Linked DNA regions of Streptomyces hawaiiensis. The protein of the gene in region 1 interacts with the protein of each later gene in a pairwise test. Links are inferred from orthologs where the notes say so. Each region holds a gene or a part of one and is shown on either strand. Other genes may lie near its edges.

Evidence for each region. The genes of interacting proteins can lie anywhere in the genome.
Region 2: the proteins of dnaE (region 1) and CEB94_RS21670 interact in binary tests that used the Escherichia coli proteins (3 or more experiments, as listed by UniProt). The link is inferred for Streptomyces hawaiiensis from one-to-one orthologs.

The regions. Positions count from the first base shown.
Region 1 is NZ_CP021978.1:2,388,197-2,393,526, forward strand. What follows is about bases 646-4,781. They hold dnaE (DNA polymerase III subunit alpha), read right to left. Parts: upstream 4,386-4,781; coding sequence 846-4,385; downstream 646-845. Other genes in these bases: CEB94_RS11045 (hypothetical protein), read left to right, coding at 646-757; CEB94_RS11055 (DUF2252 domain-containing protein), read left to right, coding at 4,602-4,781. In the rest of the region: CEB94_RS11040 (NYN domain-containing protein), read right to left, coding at 1-368; more of CEB94_RS11045, read left to right, coding at 590-645; more of CEB94_RS11055, read left to right, coding at 4,782-5,330. UniProt on the Escherichia coli protein: DNA polymerase III is a complex, multichain enzyme responsible for most of the replicative synthesis in bacteria. This DNA polymerase also exhibits 3' to 5' exonuclease activity. The alpha chain is the DNA polymerase catalytic subunit.
Region 2 is NZ_CP021978.1:4,689,384-4,693,466, forward strand. Bases 333-3,221 are described here. They hold CEB94_RS21670 (pyridoxal phosphate-dependent aminotransferase), read right to left. Parts: upstream 2,431-3,221; coding sequence 1,234-2,430; downstream 333-1,233. Other genes in these bases: CEB94_RS21665 (Uma2 family endonuclease), read left to right, coding at 590-1,144; CEB94_RS21675 (hypothetical protein), read left to right, coding at 2,559-2,834. Also shown: CEB94_RS21680 (DUF2617 family protein), read left to right, coding at 3,449-3,976. UniProt on the Escherichia coli protein: Shows aminotransferase activity with methionine and histidine as substrates, and to a lesser extent also with phenylalanine.

The DNA of each region.
Region 1 (5,330 bases):
GTGACGAGGACGACGTCGGAGCAGGCACGGTTGCGGGCCAGTTCGGTGAGCTCGGCGTGCATCGCGGCGTCCACGCCCTTCTGCGCCCAGCGGCCGTCGCTGCGGGTCAGGGCGCCGAGCCGGACGGTGACCCGGGGCATCACGCGCAGCCTGCGGTGCTCGGGTTGCGGGACGCGGTCAGGGGCGCCGTCGAACCAGTAGATGCGCAGCAACGGCTGCTGCGTGTCGGACTCGGCACGTTCTCGCAGCCCCTGGATGAGGGCGGTGTGGTCGACGGTGATGCGGGACCGCGAGGGCTCCCCGGCGAGGAGACTCGCCGCGGCTCCCAGCAGATACCCAGCGTCCACCAGGACGATGCAGCGGTCCACGCGACTCACCCTCTTCCCAGGAGGTTTGCTTCGGGCTTGCTTCGAGTCTGCCCGACGGCGCGGAGGTTAACGGCCGGAACTCGATCTTCGGCGTGGCGTTTCGGGGCGCGCCGCTCCGACCACCCCTGTCACGCACGGTAATTGTCCGACATGCGATCGTTGTCGGCCTGTGTGAATCTGGTCCCGGCCCTGGCCCCTAGTCCCCTACAGGAGGCATCACCATGGCCAAGAACAAGAACCGTGACCGTAAGCAGCAGCGTCCGACCGAGCGTGGTCAGCGGGCGGACCGCAGCCCCGCCTCGCAGACGGAGCCCCAGCCCGAGGTCGAGGTGGCCCCCGGCGACATGGCACCGGCCGGCAAGCGAAAGCGCAGCTTCGGCCACAACTGACATCGTGTGACGGGTTGTTGCGCCCACACACGCACGAGGGGCGTACCCGCAGCCGGGTACGCCCCTCACGCGCATCGAAAGCCCTGTGTCACCCGGCCAGGCAGGACGGTCCGAGCAGCACCTTCAGGTCACCGAAGAGCGCCGGGTCCGGCTTCACCCGGTGCCGGTCCAGCCGCAGCACGGTCGTCTTGGTCGGCCCCTGGAGCTTGATGCGGACCTCGCTGTCGCCCTTGTGGTGGCTGAGGACCTCGCCGAGGCGGCTGACCAGCGGCGGGGTGACCCGGGTGGCCGGGATGGTGAGGACCACGGGCGCGTTGGTGCCCGCGTTCGACAGATCGGGAACCTGCAGTTCCATCGCGACGAGCCGCGGGATGTCCTCGCGCTTGTCGAGGCGGCCCTTGACGAACACCACGGCGTCCTCGACGAGTTGCGTCGAGACGAGCTGGTAGGTCGCGGGGAAGAACATGCACTCGATCGAGCCGGCGAGGTCCTCGACGGTCGCGATGGCCCAGGCGTTGCCCTGCTTGGTCATCTTGCGCTGCAGGCCCGAGATGATGCCGCCGATGGTGACGACCGCGCCGTCGGAGTGCTCGCCCCCGGTCAGCTGGGAGATACCCGCGTCGGCCTTGTCGGACAGGATGTGCTCCAGTCCGAACAGCGGGTGGTCGGAGACGTACAGACCGAGCATCTCCCGCTCCTGGGCGAGCAGATAGGTCTTGTCCCACTCGTCGGGCGAGAACTCCACGTCGAGCCCGAAGCCCGGCTCGCTGGTCTCGGCCTCGCCCATGCCGCCGAAGAGGTCGAACTGTCCCTCGGCCTCCTTGCGCTTGACCGCGACCACGTTGTCGATCATCGGCTCGTAGTGCGCGGTGAGGCCCTTGCGGGTGTGGCCCATGGCGTCGAAGGCGCCGGCCTTGATCAGCGATTCGGTGGTGCGCTTGTTGCAGACCACCGCCTCCACCTTGTCGAGGTAGTCCGGGAAGGAGACGTACTTCCCCTTGGCCTTGCGGCACCTGATGATCGACTCGACCACGTTCGTGCCGACGTTGCGGACGGCGGAGAGGCCGAAGAGGATCACGTCGTCGCCCTGGGCCGCGAAGTTGGACATCGACTCGTTGACGTCCGGCGGGAGCACCTTGATGCCCATGCGGCGGCACTCGTTGAGGTAGACGGCCGACTTGTCCTTGTCGTCCTTCACTGATGTGAGCAGCGCGGCCATGTACTCGGCCGGGTGGTTCGCCTTGAGGTACGCCGTCCAGTACGAGACGAGTCCGTACGCGGCGGAGTGCGCCTTGTTGAACGCGTAGCCGGCGAAGGGGACCAGCACGTCCCACAGAGCCTGGATGGCCTCGTCGCTGAAGCCCTTCCTGCGGGCGCCCTCCTGGAAGAGGACGAAGTTCTTCGCCAGTTCCTCGGGCTTCTTCTTGCCCATCACGCGGCGCAGGATGTCGGCCTCGCCGAGCGAGTAGCCGGCAATGATCTGGGCGGCCTTCTGCACCTGCTCCTGGTAGACGATCAGGCCGTGGGTGACGTCCAGGACCTCCCTGAGCGGCTCCTCCAGTTCGGGGTGGATGGGCGTGATCTCCTGCTGGCCGTTCTTGCGCAGCGCGTAGTTCGTGTGGGAGTTCATGCCCATGGGGCCCGGGCGGTACAGGGCCGACACGGCGGAGATGTCTTCGAAGTTGTCCGGCTTCATGAGCCGGAGCAGGGAGCGCATGGGGCCGCCGTCGAACTGGAAGACACCGAGGGTGTCGCCGCGCTGGAGCAGTTCGAAGGTCGTGGGGTCGTCGAGCGGGAGGCTCAGGAGGTCGATGTCGACCCCCTTGTTGGACTTCACCATCTTGACGGCGTCGTCCATGATCGTCAGGTTGCGCAGGCCCAGGAAGTCCATCTTCAGCAGGCCGAGCGACTCGCAGCTCGGGTAGTCCCACTGGGTGATGGTGACCTTGTCCGTGTGCCTGACCCAGACGGGCACATGGTCGGTGATGGTCTCGCTGGACATGATCACGCCGGCGGCGTGCACGCCCATCTGCCGGACCAGGCCCTCGACGCCCTTGGCGGTGTCGATGACCTTCTTGACGTCCGGCTCGTTCTCGTACATCGCCCGGATCTCGCCCGCCTCCGAGTACCGGGGGTGCTCGGGGTTGGTGATGCCGTCCAGGTTGATGCCCTTGCCGAGGACGTCGGCGGGCATGGCCTTGGTGAGGCGGTCGCCCATCGCGTACGGGTAGCCCAGCACGCGCGCGGAGTCCTTGATCGCGTTCTTGGCCTTGATGGTGCCGTAGGTGCCGATCATGGCGACCTTGTCGGCGCCGTACTTCTCCGTCACGTACCGGATCACCTCGACGCGCCGGCGCTCGTCGAAGTCGATGTCGACATCGGGCATGGAGATGCGCTCGGGGTTGAGGAACCGCTCGAAGATCAGGCCGTGCGGGATGGGGTCGAGGTCGGTGATGCCGAGGGCGTAGGCGACGATCGAGCCGGCCGCGGAGCCTCGGCCGGGGCCGACCGCGATGCCCTGCCTCTTGGCCCACATGATGAAGTCGGCGACCACGAGGAAGTAGCCCGGGAAGCCCATCGAGATGATGGTGTCCATCTCGTACTCGACCTGCTTCATGCGGTCGTCCGGGATGCCGTCCGGGAAGCGGCGGTTCATGCCGCGCAGGGTCTCCTCGCGGAACCAGCTGACCTCGGTGTACCCCTCCGGGATGTCGAACTTGGGCATGAGGTCGCGCTTCTCGAACATGCCCGTGGTGTCGACCATCTCGGCGATCAGACGGGTGTTGGCACAGCCCTCCTGCCAGGCGTCCGAGGAGTCGATGGCGTACATCTCGTCCGTGGACTTCAGGTAGTAGCCGGTGCCGTCGAACCTGAAGCGGTCGGGGTCGGAGAGGTTCTTGCCGGTCTGGATGCACAGCAGGGCGTCGTGGGCGACCGACTCGTGCGCGTACGTGTAGTGCGAGTCGTTGGTGACCAGCGGGGGGATGCCGAGCTTCTTGCCGATGTCCAGCAGGCCGTCGCGGACCCGGCGCTCGATCTCGATGCCGTGGTCCATCAGCTCCAGGAAGTAGCGGTCCTTGCCGAAGATGTCCTGGTAGTCGGCGGCGGCCTTCAGGGCCTCGTCGAAGTGGCCGAGGCGCAGCCGGGTCTGGACCTCGCCGGAGGGGCAGCCGGTGGAGGCGACGATCCCCTCGGACCACTTGGCGATGGTCTCCTTGTCCATCCGGGGCCACTTCTGCAGCCAGCCCTCGGCGTACGCGTCGGAGGACAGCCGGAAGAGGTTGTGCAGGCCGGTGCTGTTCACCGCCCACATCGTCTTGTGGGTGTAACCACCGGAACCGGAGACGTCGTCCCTTTTCTGGTGCGGCTGGCCCCACTGGATCTTGCGCTTGTTGCGCCGGGACTCGGGCGCGACATAGGCCTCGATCCCGATGATCGGGGTCACTCCGGCCTTCTGGGCGGTGTGGAAGAAGTCGTAGGCGCCGTGGAGGTTGCCGTGGTCGGACATGGCGATGTGCGTCATGCCCATCTCGTCGCACGCGTTGAACATGTCCTTCAGCCGCGCGGCACCGTCCAGCAGCGAGTACTGGGTGTGGACGTGCAGGTGCGTGAACGGCGGCTTTGACACGGCTGCGGCCTCCAGGGAAAACGTCGGTCGAATGGGTCCGGCAGGCTGCGGACAGTCTGGGGGACAGCGTCGAAGTCTATGCCTCGGCACTGACACCCGGAGGGCTGACCCGCGTACCTTCGTGCGAGGCTTCGCGGGCACTCCCGCGAGCCGCCGCACGTTAGGCAGAGGGCGGACCTGCCGCCCTGAAATGTACGCACCAGGAGGCACCCAGCGATGTCGTTCCCGCCGCTCGACGACGAGCACCGCGGTGAGGAGATCCTCGCCGTATTCGACACCGCCTTCGGGCAGCTGCTGGCCGCCGACCCGGCCGCGTTCCGTGTGAAGTTCCGCAAGATGGCGGCCTCGGCCTTCGCCTTCTACCGGGGCACGGCCGGCCTCTTCTACCACGACCTCACTGTGTCTGATCAGTTCGGGTCGAAGCGGGGCGGCCCGTACCTGGACGAGCGCACCTCCCGCGTGTGGATCCACGGCGACCTGCACGCGGAGAACTTCGGCACCTACATGGACGCCAACGGCCGCCTGATCTTCAACGTCAACGACTTCGACGAGGCCTACGTCGGCCCCTTCACCTGGGACCTGAAGCGCTTCGCCGCCTCCGTCGCCCTCATCGGGTACGCGAAGGCTCTCGGCGACGAGCAGATCTCCGAGCTGGTGACGATCTACGCGGTCGCCTACCGCGAGCGGATCCACGCCCTGGCGACGGGCGCGAAGAGCGACGAGGTGCCGCCGTTCACGCTGGACACCGCGCAGGGCCCGCTGCTGGACGCGCTGCGTGACGCCCGCTCGCTGACCCGCTTCGGCCTGCTGGACTCGATGACGGAGATCCGCGACTTCGAGCGCCGCTTCGCGCCGGGCGGCGGCTCCGTCGAGCTGGACGCGGCCACCCGCTACAAGGTCCTCGCCGCTTTCGACGGCTACCTGGAGACGCTCCCGGACAGTTCG
Region 2 (4,083 bases), 2.3 Mb from region 1 along the record:
AACGCCGCGCCGAGCCGCTTCGCCGCCTCCTCCAGCACCCCCGTCCGCTTGCAGAACGCGAACCGTACGAACGGGGCGCCCTCCTCGCGGTGGTCGTAGAAGACCGCGTTGGGGATGGCGACGACCCCGGCGCGTTCCGGCAGGGCGCGGCAGAAGGCGAAGCCGTCGCTCTCGCCGAGGGGGCGGATGTCGGTCGTGACGAAGTACGTGCCCGAGGGGCGGAAGACCCGGAACCCGGCCTCCGCCAGGCCCGCCGCCAGCAGGTCCCGCTTGGCCGGCATCACGCCCCGGGACGCGCCCGTTATGGTGCTGACCACGGCCATCCACGCAGAGTGCACCGAGGCCGACCCTGACCAGCTCAGGGAAGCACTCCGTCCGCTGGGTGACGTCGATCCTCCCGGTCGATGTGCACGAGTGAGTTCGGCGCCGCCGTGACCGCCCACTCCTCGTTCACCTACTCAGTTGTCGCCGGTCGGGATGTCGTGACGGCCGCAGAACCTGTCCGGACCGCTCCCACAGCCGGTCCCGCCGGGCTCGGTGATACCGCGCTGTCCGCCGTATCCTGACCGCACACGGGAAGGAGCCGTCCATGAGCGTCGACGCGATCGTGCACACCGAGTTCCCCAAGGGGTACACGGTCCTGTTCGGGGCCGACGGAAAGGTGATCATGACCCCACAGAGCGAAGAGCACTCCAGCACCATCAGGTCGATGCAGATCGACTCCGCTCTCGCCCTGGGCCGTCACGCGAAGGTCACCTCCGATGTCTACATCGACTTTCCTGCCGACGAGAACTCCGCCCCCGACCTCGCGATCCTGCGTGAGGACGCACGCAAGGAGGGCAAGCGCTACAGCTTCGAAGACGTCCTGCTGATCTCAGAGGTCGTCTCGACCTCCTCCGCGCGCAAGGACTATGACGACTGCACCGCGAAGTACGGCCGTTACGGCATCCCGATCTACCTGGTCGTGGACCCGTACGCGCAGGAAGTCGTCCTCCACACCCAGCCGACCGCCACCGGTTACATCGCGGCGCACACGCACAAGTACGGCACGGGCAAGCTCCCCATCCCGTTGGTGGACGGCCGCACCTTCACCCTCGACCTTGACGAACTCCCGCGCCCGGAGCCCGAGGCAGACGCCTGCTGACGGAGGACTCCCGGTGCGGCGGCGAGGCGGTGTAGGTGCGTGGCGGCTCGGGGCAGCCGTGTACGTCTGGCCGGTACGCCGGTCGGCTGTCATGCGGTCGGCGACTTGAGCCGCTTCGCCGCCTCCTCCAGCACCCCCGTCCGCTTGCAGAACGCGAACCGTACGAACGGGGCGCCCTCCTCGCGGTGGTCGTAGAAGACCGCGTTGGGGATGGCGACGACCCCGGCGCGTTCCGGCAGGGCGCGGCAGAAGGCGAAGCCGTCGCTCTCGCCGAGGGGGCGGATGTCGGTCGTGACGAAGTACGTGCCCGAGGGGCGGAAGACCCGGAACCCGGCCTCCGCCAGGCCCGCTGCCAGCAGGTCCCGCTTGGCCAGCATGTCGGCGCGGAAGGCCGTGAAGTACGACTCGGGCAGGGAAAGGGCCTCGGCGACCGCGTACTGGAACGGGCCCGCCGAGACGTACGTCAGATACTGCTTCGCCGAGCGCACCGCCATCACCAGCTCGGGGGCCCCCGTCACCCAGCCGACCTTCCAACCGGTGAACGAAAAGGTTTTTCCACTGCTTGAAATAGTGACCGTGCGCTCGCGCATCCCCGGGAACGTCGCCAGCGGCACGTGCTCGGCGCCGTCGAAGACCAGGTGCTCGTACACCTCGTCCGTCACCACCAGCAGGTCCCGCTCCACCGCCAGCTCGGCGATGGCCGCCAGCTCCTCGCGGGTGAGGACCGTGCCGGTCGGGTTGTGCGGGGTGTTGATCAGCAGCAGCCGGGTGCGGTCGGTGACGGCGTCGCGCAGCTCGTCGAGGTCGAGGCGGAAACGGCCCTCCGCCACGTCCGCGCGCAGGGTGACCGGCACCCGGCGCCCGCCCGCCATCGCGATGCACGCCGCGTACGAGTCGTAGTACGGCTCCAGTGCGACCACCTCGTCCCCGGGCTCCAGCAGGGCCAGCAGGGCGGCGGCGATGGCCTCCGTGGCGCCGGCAGTGACCAGGACCTCCGTGTCGGGGTCGTAGGCCAGGCCGTAGCGGCGCTGCTGGTGGGCGGTGACGGCGGTGCGCAGCTCGGGGACGCCGGGACCCGGCGGGTACTGGTTGCCACGGCCGTCCCGCAGGGCCCGTACGGCGGCCTCCCGGATCTCCTCGGGGCCGTCGGTGTCCGGGAAGCCCTGCCCGAGGTTGATGGCGCCGGTGCTCAGAGCCAGGGCGGACATCTCGGCGAAGATCGTCGTCCCGAACTCGGCGAGCCGACGGTTCAGCAGGGGGCGCGCGCTGGAGGTCATGCCGGCCATCCTGCGCCGAAGCTCTGGAGTTCCTCAACTCTGCTTTGGGCCGTGAGCGGGGAGGGCATCACCGCCTCACGCAAGAGCGAGGCGCCCACGGGGGGCCGCTTCGGGGGAAACGGAAGGAGGGTGACGCCATGTTCGTAGGCATCATCCTGGCGGTGGTCGGAGTCGTACTGATCGGGGCGCTGGTTTCCACGGCCCGCAGGGGCGGTTCCCGGCGGACGACGCGTCGCGGGGCGTGGGCGTCCACCGGGTCGAGCAGCAGCAGCGGCGGCAGCTGGTGGGCCGGCGGGGGAGACTCCGGCTCGTCCAGCGGACACTCCTGCGGCGGCAGCTCGTCCTGCGGAGGCGGGTCGTCCTGCGGGGGCGGCGGTGGCGGTGGCGGTGGTTGCGGCGGCGGAGGCAGCTGACTGACGCCGGCCGTCCTCACGACGGGGAAGCCGCATCCACCGAACGCGGGGTCCGCACCTGAGGCGGGCCCCGCGTCGTCGTGTCCGGAGTTCCCGGAGTTCCCGGAGTTCCCGGAGTTCCGGGAGGTCTCGGAGGTCTCGGACGGATGGTTGCTCGAACGGCTGTGGGGTGACTTTCGGCGGATCCTGGCAACATTCCCTGCCTGTAGGACAACTCGCGCCGCGCGGCTGCGGGCCCGAGTGTGACTGCGGCAACTGCGCGCGACAAACGGTGATTTCGGAAGGCGGCCGGAATCCCGGGCTCCTGTCCGTCACGGCTCCGGGTGTGAGCCACGGCGCACCGGCGCACGCCTCCCCGGTACCGGCGCACGCCGTAGTTGAACAGTTGAGCTGTGGAGCCCTCTGAGGGATGGAAACCCTACGAACTTGGGTAAAAACGCTGTGGCGGCGCCACCGTTCATGATTCCCTCTAAGTCACCAACGCAGCCCCTCGGACGTCCCGCGGACACCTTCCTGAAACCGGCCGACTGGGCTGACCCGGGCCGACATCCCCCGGTGCGACCGGGGCGCAGCGGACCCATCTCCCTCTCCTTGTGTGCTTGCGGAGCCGATCCATGCTCACGACCCTGAACACCTCCTACACCGACACGCGCGCGGCCGATCTCGCGTGGGCCCTGGGGCGCGAGCCGCTTCCCGCACTGGCCGCGCTCGACCTCGAACTGGCGGACACCAAACTGCAGTTGCGACTCCTCGGCGCATCCCACCAGGTCCTGCTGGAGGAGGAGCGGGGCATCTGCTCGGAGACGGTGGCGTGCATCGCGGGCAGCAGTACTCCGCTTCCGCTCGGCGTCGCCAAGCGGGTGGGCGACTGGGAGTACGAGTTCGCGGCCCGGGTCGAGGTCCTCTCGCCCGGCTCCTTCGCGGGCCGCGCCCAGGAGTTGCTGGCCCTCGTCTCCGACCATCCGCACGGCCTCGCCGGCGTCTTCCCCGGCAGCCCGTACGCCTTCACGGCCCTGCTCGCCCAGCACCACCAGGGGCAGGTGCACTGGCGGACCTGGCACGCCTATCCGCAGGACGGGCACTTGGTGGCGACCCGCACCAAGGTGGGTGTGCGCGTACCGGCGGCGGCCTTCGTCAACTGACCCGGCCCACCCACCGCTTCCCGGCCGACCGACCGCTTCCCGGCCGACCGAACCGCATGCGGCGAACCGAATCTCGTACCGATATCCGGCCTCTGTAAACCAGCACC